DNA from 3 places in the Bacillus pacificus genome. Region 1 is predicted to be linked to each of the others. Evidence: riboswitches for the same ligand, from Rfam matches in the RefSeq annotation. Region 1 holds a riboswitch; each other region holds the start of a gene.
What was found. Region 1 has a riboswitch for thiamine pyrophosphate ahead of LMD38_RS23955 (MTH1187 family thiamine-binding protein). Riboswitches for the same ligand answer to the same signal wherever they lie in the genome.

Region 1 (5,038 bases):
CAAAGTGTAAATAAATAAGTAACAATTGGAGCAAAGAATGTAATGCGCTTTGGATTTTTTCGTAATGCTTTCTCAGCCAGATGAACAAGGTAGTCCATTCCACCAGCAGCTTGGAGTGCACCAGCAGCTGTAATTACTGCTAAAATCATAAGCATTACATCAATAGGAGGAGCTGTAGGTTGTAAGTGGAAGACGAAAACAAGTATTGCCATACCAACGCCACCCATTACCCCTAGACCAACTCCGCCTAGGCGTGCGCCAATAAAAATGCAGAGTAGTAACGTAAGAAATTGTAGCCAAAACATGATAAACTACCTCCGAAATTCATTAGTTAAGATATATTCGAATAATTTAATTTGAATGAAAATTAAAATAAATACTCAAAACAATCCTTGTGTTATATACATTTTTTATTATATAACACAAGAAATGTAACATTCACGTACTTTGTTAAATTATTTCGAAAAAATAATACATTAAAACTTTGCATTTGCATCTCTAAATAGGTAGACATTTTAATTTTTATGTTGTAATCTTTGATAGAGAACAATGTAATTCTCATAGAACTCCCATATCGTTCAACTCGTTCAGCGAGAAAGGCAAACTGGTGGAAACATTAGGACGCAAAACTACAGGAGCTAAGGCCGAAAGGCTACGCTAGCCAGTTACCGGACGGATAGGGTTGGTCTTGACCAATGCTTTTTCATTGGTCTTTTTTTTATTTGCGAACAAATGAGAAACCTTATCAGCTGTTGATAAGGTTTCTATTTTAATAGTTTTCCTTTATATTAAGTTAATTAAGAAAGGTGATGTTGATGAAAAAATATTGGCACAAGCTATCATTTCTTCAAAAGAATGTATTGTTAACTGTGCTAGTTATTTTGACGCTTGTTGGTACTATGGGAGCGTTAAGTTTTAACATGTTTCAAAATAGCATGATGTCTATATTTGAAAGGCATTCCTTTGAAACAGGAGATACGGTATTACATAAATTAGACGAACAAATGGTGAGAGATGTTACAAAAGACCCAGTAGCACAAAGAGAAAAGAGAGAGAAGTTAACAGAGAAATTAGATGAAGCAACGGAAGAATTGAATAGCGTTGGACAAATCTATATTGTTGGAGCAAAAGAAAACGAAAAAGGTGAGTTACTAATCGTCGATTTGTCTACAGAGTTAGCAAATGTTGTTGAAGTAAGGCCGGGAGAATATTATAAACAACCAGATCTTTGGATGAAAGCATACGATAAGGTAATGAGCACGAAAAAGGCAAATATGACAGAAGTATATGAGGACGTATTAGGAACATGGGTAACGATATTAGAGCCAATTAAAGATGGAGACGGAAATATTGTGGCAATTGTTGCTGCCGATGTAGATGCCTCTATTGTTCCTATTACAAAGGAAAAATTCATTATACAAGGTTTAATGTTTATTTGTATTTCTGTTTTAATTGCAACTGTTATTCAATTCTTAATCGTACGTAACGCACTTGCTCCATTGCGGGATTTACGTGAAGGATTACGCAGAGTTGGTGAAGGTGATTTAAGTATTAAATTAGAGGAAAGACCAGATGATATTGGTATTATTAATGCGTATTTTAATAATACCATCGAGAAGTTTAAAGGAATTATAGATAAAGTAAAGCAGACAGCAGAACAGGTTTCCGCATCTTCACAAGAATTGTCAGTGAGTACGAAAGAAAATAGCATGGCAGTCCAAGGAATCGTAAGTTCTATAGTTGAGTTAAGGGCTGGCGTTCAATTGCAAGAAACGTCAGTACCAAAGTATTTAGATATTGTATATGAAATGGAAGATAGGATGGAAGAGATCACTAATATTGCAAAACAAATGACGAAAGAGTCTGAAGGTACGAAGCATCATTCAGAAAAAGGAAATGGTATTATTGAACAGACGATGAATCAAATGAACATAATACAAAATGCAGTACAAGATTTATCTTCTATCATTTATTCTTTGGAAGTAAGATCAAAAGAAATTAGTGATATTGTAACTGTAATTACAAGTATTTCAAATCAAGCGAATTCGCTAGCTTTACATGCTACTATTGAAGCTTCACGTGCTGAGGAAACTGGAGAGGGATTTGCCGTTGTTGCTGATGAAGTGCGTAAATTAGCAGAGCAGACGGAAGCATCAGCAAAAGATATAGCAAAATTAATAGGGGAAACACAAGCCGGAACGGAAGAAGCTGTTGTTTCAATGCAAAAAACCTCAAAAGAAATAGAGTCTGGAATGAAACTTGTTGAAAGTAGTGGTGCTTTCTTTGAAAAAATTTCGAAATCAGCACAAACTGTTACCAATCAAGTTGGAGTTGTTTCTAGCAATTCAAATAATATATTGCAAAATAGCCAAAATATTGTTCGTGTTGTAAATGAACTATCACTTATTGCAAATAAGTATGCGAATAGTAGTAGTAATGTTGAAGAAAGTATGAAAGAACAGGAAATGTCTGTACAGGATATTGCTGAATTAGCCAGTTCTTTAAGCTGGCTCTCACAGGAGCTACAAGAGTTAATTGGGGAATTCAAAAGTTAAATGAAATGATTATACATGCTTTTGTTTGTTCAATAAAATAAATCATGCTACAATGAAAACGAATTAAGGACCGGGGAGCCAATTGGCTGAGAGGATGTGAGCAAACATCGACCCTCAACCTGATCTGGATAATGCCAGCGTAGGGAGTTACTTAAAGTGATGTAGCATATGTTATTCTATAATAACTTGCATACAAGGCTTTCCTACGCAGTAGGAAAGCCTTTTCTTGTTTTAAAATTTAATTTCATAAGGGGGATTTTACTATGTCACAACAAGTTACAATTTCGTTTTCAGTAGTACCACAAGCAAAGAACAAAGACGTGTATTCTGTTGTTGATAAAGCGATTGAGGTTGTACAACAATCGGGAGTTCGTTATGAAGTAGGGGCAATGGAAACAACGCTGGAAGGAGAATTAGATGTACTTCTTGATATCATTAAACGGGCACAACAAGCTTGTGTGGATGCTGGAGCAGAAGAAGTGATTACTTCTATTAAAATCCATTATCGTCCAAGCACTGGTGTAACGATAGATGAAAAAGTTTGGAAGTACCGTGATGAATATGCAAAACCAGAAGCAATCTAAAATAATTACAGCAATTTGGCTTATCCTTCTCATTGCGATATGGGAAGGATCTGTTTCATTATTTAAAATTGAACCGTGGATTTTACCGAAGCCTTCTGCCATTGTTCAAGAATTAATTGGAATGAAAGATTTACTATTACCGAATACGATGCAGACGCTGCAAGAGGTTATAATTGGACTTTTCTTTGCGATTTTAATTGGGACAAGCATTGCAATTCTTATGGACGTTATCCCTTTATTTCGTATTTTAATAAATCCGTTGCTTGTTATTTCGCAAACGATTCCAATCGTTGTACTTGCACCGTTATTTATTATTTGGTTTGGATATGGAATGCTACCGAAAGTAATGGTAGTCATACTCGTTTGTTTCTTCCCGATTGCGCTTAGCATTTTAGAAGGTTTTCAAACGGTAGATAAAAATATGTTGAAGTTGTTGCAAACGATGAAGGCAACGAAATGGCAAGTTTACCAGAAAGTAAAGTTTCCAGCAGTGCTTCCATACTTTTTCTCCGGTTTAAAAATTGCAGTTACATATAGCCTAATGGGAGCGATTATTGGAGAATGGCTCGGTGCCAGTGAAGGATTAGGAGTTATGCTTACAAGGGCTACGAAATCCTTTTTAACAGCCCGAGTATTTGGTGTTGCAGCAATTATTGTTATGGTGACATTATGTCTGTATTTTATCGTGGAGTTTATGGCAAGAATAACAGCACCATGGATATATAGAAAGGACGGCAGAAAATGAAAAAAGGTTTAAAAGTTATGTTGGCTGCCTTATTAGCGGTAGGTGTGGCTGGATGTAATCCGGCGAAGAAAGAAGAAAGTGCAAGTAAAGATCAAAAAGTAAAAGTAGTGCTAGATTGGTTTCCAAATACGAATCATACTGGCTTATATGTAGCGAAAGCGAAAGATTATTATAAAAAGCAAGGCTTAGATGTAGAAATTATTCAGCCTGGTGATAATGTGACGGCAGAGCAAATGATAGCTTCAGGAAAAGCTGACTTCGCAATAAGCGCGCAAGAAAATGTAACGTTGGCTCGTGTGGAAGGTATTCCTGTTGTATCAGTAGGAGCGATTATTCAGCATAATACTTCAGCTTTTGCATCGCTTAAGAAAGATAACATGAATTCGCCGAAAGATTTTGAAGGTAAACGTTATGGTGGCTGGGGAGGACCAGCGGAAGAAGCTACATTAAAGACAATTATGGAGAAAAATCAAGCCGATTTTAATAAAGTGGAAAAAATCATCTTAGGACAAACAGATTTCTTTAAATCAATTGGTCGTGATGCAGACTTTGAATGGATATATTACGGATGGGACGGTATTGAAGCGAAGCGCCAAGGAAAAGAGTTAAATACGATTATGGTGAAAGACTTAGACCCAGCGCTTGATTTCTATAGTCCTGTTATTATTACGAGTGAAAAACATACGAAGCAAGATAAAGACTTTGTGAAAAAGTTTATGAGTGCAACGACAGAGGGGTATAATTTTGCAATTAAAGAACCGAAAGAAGCTGCTGATATTTTAATTAAAGCCGTTCCAGATGTAAATAAAGAGTTAGTACAAGAAAGTCAAAAATGGTTAAGTACGAAGTATCAAGATGATGCAAAAGCGTGGGGAGTACAGAAGGAAGAAGTTTGGACGAATTACATGAATTTCTTATATGATAACAAAGTTATTAAGAAGAAAATTGATGTGAAAGATGCCTTTACAAATGAGTTCCTTCCAAGTGAAAAATGAGCGGATTAAAAATAAAAGATATTGTGAAATCTTTCGATGGAAAGAATGTATTAGCAAATATTAGTGCTTCTATACGAGAGGGAGAGTTCGTTTCTTTTGTAGGACCGAGTGGTTGCGGGAAAAGTACACTATTAAATATGATCGCAAATGTTGAAAATC
Region 2 (5,038 bases), 1.2 Mb from region 1:
TCCTGTTTCACGTTTAATAACAGCTACTGTCGCTAAACACGGAACATATAATAAAATAAAGAACATAAATGCATAAGCTGATAATGCTGTATAATGTGCTCCCATTACATTTCCAAGCACATCTTCTTTCACCGCATAAATAATGGCCATTGTAGAAACGACCACTTCCTTCGCTAAAAATCCTGTTAAAAGGGATGCTGCAGCTTGCCACGTTCCAAAGCCAAGCGGTGCAAATAGTGGTGCGATAAATCCACCAATCATTGCTAAGAAACTGTCTCCCATATCAACACCAAATCCTGATGGACCTGCATAATTTAATAGCCAAATGACAACAGAACCACCGAAGATAAATGTACCTGCTTTGCGAACAAATCCCTTCCCTTTCTCCCACGTACTTAACCATAATGTTTTCGCTTGTGGCACGCGGTAAGGAGGTAGTTCAATAACGAAAATAGATTTTTCCGCTTTTAAAATGGTAAGAGACATAATTTTTGTAACTAATAACGCAAGGACAATACCTGCAACATATAAGGAGAACACAACAGTTGCCTGACTATGAGGGAAGAATACTCCCGCAAATAATGCATATACAGGTAAACGTGCCGAACAAGACATAAACGGTGTTACAAGAACTGTAAGTAAACGTTCTTTTTCTTGTTCAATCGTTCTCGCTGCCATAATACCTGGAACATTACATCCAAAACCGATAATCATCGGAATGAACGCTTTTCCGTTTAAACCGAAGAACTCCATAATTCGATCCATAACAACTGCAATTCGCGCCATATATCCTGAGTCTTCTAATAATGAAATGAAAAAGAATAGTGCAAAGATTTGTGGAACGAATACTAATACGGCACCAACACCGGCAATAATACCTTCTGTAACGAGTGCTTGAATAAAATCAGAAGCTCCAACACTTGTAAGCCCAGCTGTCACCCAATCCGTAAGCTGTCCACCAAAAAACTCATCTAACATATCCGATAAAGGTGTCCCAATCCACGTAAACGTAACCTGAAAAATAAAAAACATAACTGCTAAAAAGATTGGAAGTCCTAAAATTTTATGTGTAATTAATCTATCAATTTTTTCTGAAAAAGGAATTTTTCCTTCTTTCTCATGCTTCATAACATTTGTTTTTAACTTTTCAATATACGCTTCACGAGTTTTGTAAATATGCTCTTCCAACGTACAATCAAGTTTTTCTTCTAAGCGAGATCGAATGGCTATGAGTTCCTTATAGATTGGTAATGCTTTCATTTCTTTTTCTACTACTTCGTTATTACTTAGAAATTGAAGGGCTAACCATCTTGGATGCTCATAATTCGCTTTCTCTAAAAGAGAAATTACTTCTCCAATTCCTTCATCCATTCGTACACCATATGAAATAATGAATGGCTTTTTCTCGTTTTTGTCATTTTCTTTAAGAGTCGCAAGTAATTCTTCACAGCCTTTTCCACTTCTTGCAACGACAGGAACGACTGTTACACCTAATAGTTCTGCTAATCGTTTTACATCAATGACAATTCCTCTTTGCTTCGCCACATCAATCATATTTAAACCAATTGAAACGGGCTTACCAAATTCAAGTAATTGCAACGTTAAATGCATATTTCGTTCAAACTGCGAAGAATCCACAATATTTAACATATGATGAAATTCTTCTGTTAATAGAAAGTTTGTTACAACACCTTCATCACGTGAAACTGGATTTAAATCATACACACCTGGTAAATCAATTAATGTTCCTTGCTTATCTTTTAATTTACCAACCTTCTTTTCTACTGTTACACCGCTCCAGTTTCCTACATACTCATAAGAACCAGTAAGTGCATTAAATAATGATGTTTTTCCTGTATTCGGATTCCCTAGCAAAGCTACCTTATTCACGCTAATTCCACCTTTATCATTTTCGCGTCACAATGACGAATACTAATTAACTGTCCACGACACTCCAATGTACAAGGACCTTTAAACATCGCTTTCTGTTTCAGGCGAAGTTCGCTTCCTTCAGCAAGACCGAAAGCAGCTAGTCTACGCTTTAATAGCTGATCTAAAGACTGAATACTTTTTACTAACACTTTCTCGCCAATTTTAATATCTACTAAGCTCATAACCTTCCCCCTCAGAAGAGAATGATAATTATTTTCAAAAAAATTATACCACACCCAATTTCTCTTGTACTATACCCTTTTGCTTCATATTTATTAACATTTCACTACAATTCTATTTCAATCATTGTCATAACAGATTCATTTGCCATTCTCATCCATTTCACTTACAATAAACAGTAGCAAATAAAGAATCTCGTTATCACAGGGGGAGCCATGCCGCTGAGAGGGAACACTTCGTTCCGACCCTTCGAACCTGTTAGTTAATGCTAACGCAGGGATTGTGCAAACGTCCGAAATACATACCTCTTTTTATTTACGTATTTCGTATCCTCCTATGATATCTATTCTTTTTTGTACAACTTGGATTTAGGGGGAGACAACATGCGTAACACCAATTTACAAGCGATGATCGAATCTGCTATTCTTGCAGCCTTCGCCTTGGTCATCGACATTTTACCATTATCAATCAAACTTCCAACAGGCGGTTCCATTTCATTTGCTATGATTCCTATTTTTATTATTGCATACCGCTGGGGCTTTAAATCGGCTTTCTTAGGTGGTTTAGTTTGGGGACTATTACAAATTGTCGTGGGAGATGCTTACATTTTAACACCTGTTCAAGCATTCATTGAGTACTTCATTGCCTTTGCTTTTATCGGATTTGCTGGCTTATTCTATCGTCCAATTCAAAAAGCACTTTTAACGTCTAATGAAAATAACTTAGAACAACCCAGTTTAGGTAGCCGTAAAGACAAACCTTCATCAAAACAAAACGAAGGTAAGAAAGTCCTTGCTTATATTATCCTTGCTACATTTATCGGTAGCTTTGCTCGCTATTTCTGCCACTTTATTGCTGGTATTATTTTCTGGGGACAATATGCACCGAAAGGTCAATCAGCTGTGCTATATTCATTAATCGTAAATGGTAGTACAATGATTGGTTCCTATATTCTATGTACCATTTTACTTATCTTTTTATTCCTTACTTCACCACGCTTATTTAAGAGCATCAGTGCTTATCAACTAAATGCAAACAAAAAGGGCGCTTAATGAGCGCTCTTTTTTCATATCGTAATATCAATTAAAAATACAATAAATGCACAAAAGAAAATAAATACCATTATACTTAGCCAATTGCTATGCACGGTTCATCGACTCCTTACATAACCTCATTTTCTAACCAGATTATATCGTTTAAAAATAAAGATTAGGTAAAGATTATATGAAAATAATTAAAAAAAGCGTAGATCATATTGTCTACACTTTTTTCGGTAAATAAAAGTAAAATAACACACCATCTTCTGTATTTTCTGCCCCATATTCAGCATCATGTAGTTCTAAAATATTCTTTGAAATGGCAAGTCCAAGCCCCGTCCCACCTTGTGAACGCTGACGAGCTGCATCCACGCGATAAAAACGATCCCAAATTTTATCTAATTGCTCTTCTTCAATGTGAGTACCTTTATTTTCAATGCATACTTTTATACGATCTTTTTCATCTATTGTAGAAATAATAATATCTTCTTTATTTGGTGTATAACGTATTGCATTCGTAATGAAGTTCACGATGACTTGTTCAATGCGGCCTTGATTTGCGACTACTTCAAATGGACCTATATTTTTATGAACATGAAGTTCTTTTTTCTCTATTTCTACAGAAAGGTGTTCACATATATCATCCATTACTGTATCGATATAAAATGGATCCTTTTTCATTTTATATGTGCCTGACTCAAATTTAGCTAACTCCAGCATATCCAAAATTAACGTATCCATTTTATCTACTTCTCGTTCCATCGCCCCAAAATAGTATTCTTTTTTATGCTCAGCTACTCCATCTTTTAAAATAGAAATACAGCTTTTCATAATACTGAGTGGTGTTTTTAGTTCATGCGAAACACCAGAAATGAATTCTTTCCGCGTATTTTCTAATTTTCTTTCCTTTTCAATATCTTGTTCTAGCTGTCCAATATGGGAATGGAGTTTATTTGATAATACATTAATATTTTTTGATAAATCACCAATTTCATCTTTTGAAGTAATCGGTATTTGTTCTGTGAAATCTAAATGTGCTATTTTCTTCGTTGTATCATTTATTTTTAATAGCGGCTTTGCAATTTGTTTTGAATAATAGAATGACGCTAGAAAAATAAGAACAACTACAAATGCAATGATGTAAATGTAGTAATCTTGCACCATTTGTACAGCTTCATCTACAGGCTGTAAAGAAGCCATCGCATATATATAAGTTACCGATCCATCTTTTTCTTTTATTGGTTTCATTAATAATTTATATTTTATATCATTTTTTTCATAGTCCATTGTCTTTGTTGAATATTCGATTTGATTACTCTCTTTTAATACTACATCTGTTTGAAATTCTTTTATACTATCCAAAAATAAAGTGTTTTTATAAATTGGATTTATGGGTCCTTTTACATCAGGGAATTGTACTTTCGTAATACGTCCGCCTATGATAGCATCTAGTTCTTGAGCAGCTGGTTCCTGAACGGCCGGCCTCTTTTCTTTACCAACTTGTTCCCCAACTGCTTTCATCTTCTCCTTAAATGCTTTTTCTAACGGTTTATTCAATCCATTTAAATTCTCCTTAGATAGAGAGAAAGAAAATGGAATAAAACGATCTTCTTTTTTCACTCCAGAAAAATAAATTTCTTGGCCTAAAAATTGATTTGATGGTTTATTATCAATCTCCTCTATATTGACGAGATTGTATAGGGGAATTTTGAATATTTGTTGTCCAAATCTCTTTTGTTGCCAACGATTTATCGTTACCTCAAAATAAAAATCATCTGCATGTTTTAAATTCCCGTTCTGATCTAATGTCGTAATCCACGTATTATTTTCTCTTAAAAAGTCTTGCTCCAGCTTCTGCATTCCTTCTACACTTCCTGCATAGTTCAAAT
Region 3 (5,038 bases), 330 kb from region 1:
CCGTATAGCTTCCTTGTATACCAAAAAAAGTATTTGTTTTTTTGTATAAATTCAATATATATTTTATTGGATTATCTTTGAAAGATTGGTACACAGTGTCTCCTCTTTCTAAGCTTCTTGTTCGTGTTTTTTGTTATTAGGGACATGAATGTATCTAGCTATGAATAATAAAACAGCCATAAAAAATACGGGGAATACGGTAGATAAATAAAAACCATTACTAATAATATTTGTTATTAAAGCACTTAATAGAAAGATGGCATTATAAATATGGGCAATTTTTTGTTTTAGTTGAACTTGAAAAGCTTCCATCATAATTTCTAAAGCAACAAAAGCAATGATAATAGATAGAAATACAGTATTTGTATTATAAATTACTAAGCAACAGATTAAGCCTAAAAAGGCTAAGTATTCAATTAAGAGAGGTATATTGCGTGGCATACAATTTACCTAACTAAATATGGCAGTGGGTTTACTGCATTTGTTTTTTCAAAATTCCATTCTCCATTGTGCAATTCAAAATGAAGATGTTGCCCGTATGAATGACCTGTGTTGCCCATATGACCTACTAATTGTCCAGCTTGTACTTGATCACCAGCTTGTACAGTGCGATCTTTCATGTGAGCATAGACTGTTGTATATAATTTCCCGTTTATTTGATGGGCGATGAACACAACATTGCCATAGCTAGCTGAATAATATGATTTCACGACTTTACCTGCAGCCGCCGCCTGGATAGAGACATTACCCTGAGCTGCGATATCTATACCATAATGCATTTGTTCCCAGCGCATATCAAAGGTTGAGCTAATTTTTCCTTGAGTAGGGAATTTGAAAACTGCTGGAATGGAAGTAGGTTGAGCCGTTTGAGCTTGTGATTGATTTTGCACTACATAATGCTTTGCCACGTATCCGTATCCTGTGCCAAAACGAATTTTATACCAAGTTCCTACAGTTTCCACTACTTGTAATTGTGTACCATTTTGTAATGAACCAAGTAGTGCACTACTTGTACTAGCGTTGCTACGCACATTAAGTTTAGGTGTTGCAACTGTGTATTTCGTATTATTTTGAACTGTGATGCCTTTTACTAAAGGCTGTGAACCATTAGATACGAATGCCTTTTGTACGTAACCTGTTTTGCCATTATGTAAAATTTTATACCATTCACCTTGTTCTTCTTGAATAGTAACGAATTTTCCATTTGGTAATACATCTAAAATTGAAGATTCTAAATTAGGTTCAGAACGAACGTTTAATGCATTGGCATTGACGATATATTGATTATTAGATTGAAGTTTGTTTTTTAGTAGAATAGAATCTTTTTGTACGTAACCTACTTTATTATTAACAGATACTTTATACCAGCCATTAGTTGTTTCAAGTATATTCACTTTCGTATTAAAGCGAATTGTATCAATTGATGAGCTATTTGCGTTATCTTTTGTATGTAAGGCTACTTGATCGACTTTGACATATCCAGTTTTCACATTAGATAATTGTTCAGCGTTGGCTGTTTGTACATTTGTTTCTCCCATAGAAGGAAGTAAAGAAGCAATTGCGACAGTAGTTGCTGTTAAAGCAGTAGCTTTCATATTCATATAATAGAGACCTCCTCTAGTTGTATAGTTGTAATTTTATTATAGTATAAAGATATAATATAGTGGGTGTATTCACATAAATGTAATATGAAATCAATATAAAAATAAATTTTTTGAGGATAATGATTCCTTTTTATCCAATTCATTAGGATAATAATTTCTAAGATAGAATATAAGTATTATATGGTTTTGTTATTTTGTTGACAATTGAGAAAATTAAAACAGTTGATGATGTCTTATTACGATGTTATACTGACAGTGATAATTTTATAGTTTGCTAGGAGAGCTGGTGTTGCCAGCTGAGAGTAAGGCCTTAAGTCTTTGATCCTTTTTATTACCTGATCTAGATTATGCTAGCGTAGGGAAGCAATTCGGACACTAATAATGAGTCCCCGTTTCTTTGCGTATAGAAACGGGGCTTTTTTATTTGAAAATTTCATATTGAAACCACTAGGGGTGCTTGTTGTGCTGAGAGAGGAATAATCCTTAACCCTTACAGACCTGATCTAGGTAATACTAGCGAAGGGAAGTGGAGCAACGAATAAATTATAATTTTATTTGCTGTAACCACTTCTTATTTAGAAGTGGTTTTTTATTTAGATATATAAATTGAAAGGGGATAGAGAAATGAAATTTTGCGATAGATTATTAGAAACTGTACAACCAGTTTGGGAGATGAGTCATAATCATCCATTTGTTGTAGGTATGGGGGATGGTACGTTAGAAAAAGATAAGTTTCAGTATTATATTATTCAAGATTATTTATACTTGTTAGATTATGCAAAGTTATATGCGATCGGTGTTGTAAAGGCAACAAATCCACAAGTTATGGGGAAATTTGCTGAACAAATTGATGGGATATTAAATGGAGAAATGACCATTCATAAACAGTATGCAAAAAGACTTGGAATTTCTATAGAGGAGATAGAGTCTGCAAAGCCATCTGCTAAAAATTTAGCTTATACAAATTACATGATGTCTGTATCTCAAAATGGCACACTTGCGGAATTAATAGCAGCACTTCTTCCATGTATGTGGAGCTACTGGGAGATTGGAAAGCGTTTAAATGATATTCCTGGAGCAAGAGATCATGAGTTCTTTGGTGAGTGGATTCAAGGCTATAGCTCTGAAGAATATGGCAACCTTTGTGTTTGGTTAATCGATTTATTAAATGAAATGGCAGTTGGAAAGTCTGAAAAAGAGCTAGATCGATTAGAGGAGATTTTCCTATATTCCAGTCGATTTGAATATTTATTCTGGGATATGTCCTACCGTAAGGAGATGTGGGGATTTGAGGAGCAAGAACATACTACAGTTTCATAATGTTTCTTTTCATTATGATGAGAAGCCAATCATTAATGAATTAAATGCTTCTATACAAGATAAAGAGTTTGTAAGCATTATCGGACCGAGTGGATGCGGGAAAAGTACTTTATTTCGCCTTATTACAGGTTTAGAAGAAGCAAGTACGGGACAGATAGAGCTGACAGAGACAAAGAGCCATCCTGTAGGATATATGCCCCAAAAAGATATGCTCTTGCCGTGGAGAACGATTATTGAGAATGCTGCCCTGCCGTTAGAGTGCCAAGGTGTACAGAAGAAAGAAGCACAAATAAAGGCGAAGGAACTATTGCATAAATTTGGCTTACAAGGGTATGAGACAAAATATCCGAAAGATTTATCTGGTGGTATGAGACAACGTGTATCCTTTATTCGAACTTTATTAACAGGTGGGGAGATATTGCTGTTAGATGAACCGTTTAGCGCGTTGGATGCTTTAACGAAGGCCTCTTTGCAAGAATGGTTGTTTGAACAATGGAAAGAGTGGGAAAAAACAATTTTATTTATCACTCATGATGTGGAAGAAGCATTGTTTCTTTCTAATCGAATTTTAGTAGTAGAGCAGCAACCGATAACTACTTTAACCGAGAGGATTGTACCGCTTGATCATAATCGGACAAGAAAAGATTTATATAAACCAGAAGTATTAGCGCTGAAAGATGAGCTTCTTAGTATGTTGCAAAGGCAGGTACTCGTATGATGAACCGGTTGAAGGAGCTATTACCTGCTCTTACACTTTCTAGTATTTTACTTGCTCTTTGGGAAGTAGGCGCAAGAATTGTAGATGAAATGTACATTTTACCGTCACCGTCTGCGATTGTAATGAAGATATGGAAACTAAAAGACATATTATTTACAGTTCATTTGCCAGCAACATTATATGTCGTTTTAATAGGGGTGGCTATTTCTATCGTACTTGGGGTAGGGCTAGCGATGTTAATGAATGCGAGTACATGGATGGAGAGAGCATTTTATCCATTATTAGTTGCCTCGCAAACGATTCCTATTACAGCGCTTGCTCCGCTATTTGTTTTATGGTTTGGATATACGATTTGGAGTAAGGTTGTTGTTACGGTTTTAATTACGTTTTTCCCAATTGCGGTTAATACGTATGATGGACTGCGCAGTACGAAAAAAGAATGGGAAGAGCTTTTAGTTACGTATGGGGCAACGAAAAAAGATGTTTTTCTTAAATTAAAATTGCCGTCTGCTCTTCCTTATTTTTTCTCAGCTTTAAAAATTGCAGTACCGCTTAGTGTAATTGGGGCGGCAATTGGTGAATGGCTCGGTGCACAAGCGGGGCTAGGATATTTCAGTAAGAGAATGATGACGCAGTTAGACGGGGCAGGTGTATTTGCACCCATTGTATTGTTATCATTATTAGCTATTCTCTTCGTCATACTTATTTCGTTAGTAGAAAAAAAATTCATTAGTTGGAGGAAGCATTCATGAAATTTTTAAAGCGCATCTTTGTGTTTACATTATTAGTTGCAATGATTGCTGGATGTTCGAGTAATTCAGCATCAGAAAAAAGTAAAAAAGAGAAAGAAATAACGGTCATGCTTGATTGGTACCCAAATGCGGTACATAGCTTTATTTATGCGGCAATTGAAAAAGGTTACTTTAAAGAAGAAGGAGTAAAGGTAAATATTAAATTCCCTTCTAATCCGACTGACCCATTAACGTTAGCAGCTGCAGGAAAAGTAACAGTGGGCTTATATTATCAGCCAGATGTTGTCATGGCAAAAGCAAATGAACAAATTCCAGTGAAATCAATTGGGGCTGTTGTACGTTCACCATTAAATCATGTTGTATCGCTGAAGTCTGTAGGCATTCAATCGCCAAAAGATTTAGAGGGTAAAACAGTTGGATATTCTGGAACACCTTTAAGTGAGATGTATTTAAAAACGATGGTAAAAGAAGCTGGTGGTAATCCAGATACAGTGAAAGTAGTCGATGTTGGTTTTGATTTAGTACCAGCATTAATTACAAAAAAAGTGGATGCGGTAACAGGGGCATACATTAACCATGAAGTACCTGTTATGCGTCATGAAGGTCATGAACCAGCATACTTTAATCCAGCAGATTACGGTGTA

Region 2: linked by a shared signal. The riboswitch ahead of thiT (energy-coupled thiamine transporter ThiT) and the one ahead of LMD38_RS23955 (MTH1187 family thiamine-binding protein) in region 1 are both predicted to bind thiamine pyrophosphate.
Region 3: linked by a shared signal. The riboswitch ahead of tenA (thiaminase II) and the one ahead of LMD38_RS23955 (MTH1187 family thiamine-binding protein) in region 1 are both predicted to bind thiamine pyrophosphate.

What each region holds. Positions count from the first base shown of each region.
Region 1 is NZ_CP086328.1:4,635,839-4,640,876, reverse strand. It holds gene LMD38_RS23965 (anaerobic C4-dicarboxylate transporter family protein) at 1-305, opposite strand, end outside; cyclic di-GMP riboswitch class I at 589-673, shown strand; gene LMD38_RS23960 (methyl-accepting chemotaxis protein) at 816-2,555, shown strand; TPP riboswitch at 2,617-2,718, shown strand; gene LMD38_RS23955 (MTH1187 family thiamine-binding protein) at 2,819-3,139, shown strand; gene LMD38_RS23950 (ABC transporter permease) at 3,111-3,884, shown strand; gene LMD38_RS23945 (ABC transporter substrate-binding protein) at 3,881-4,879, shown strand; gene LMD38_RS23940 (ABC transporter ATP-binding protein) at 4,876-5,038, shown strand, end outside.
Region 2 is NZ_CP086328.1:550,556-555,593, reverse strand. It holds gene feoB (ferrous iron transport protein B) at 1-1,890, opposite strand, end outside; gene LMD38_RS02820 (FeoA family protein) at 1,887-2,114, opposite strand; TPP riboswitch at 2,309-2,410, shown strand; gene thiT (energy-coupled thiamine transporter ThiT) at 2,496-3,164, shown strand; gene LMD38_RS02810 (sensor histidine kinase) at 3,372-5,038, opposite strand, start outside.
Region 3 is NZ_CP086328.1:4,308,243-4,313,280, reverse strand. It holds gene LMD38_RS22320 (hypothetical protein) at 109-441, opposite strand; gene LMD38_RS22315 (SH3 domain-containing protein) at 447-1,601, opposite strand; TPP riboswitch at 1,871-1,983, shown strand; TPP riboswitch at 2,044-2,146, shown strand; gene tenA (thiaminase II) at 2,229-2,924, shown strand; gene LMD38_RS22305 (ABC transporter ATP-binding protein) at 2,893-3,642, shown strand; gene LMD38_RS22300 (ABC transporter permease) at 3,642-4,394, shown strand; gene LMD38_RS22295 (ABC transporter substrate-binding protein) at 4,391-5,038, shown strand, end outside.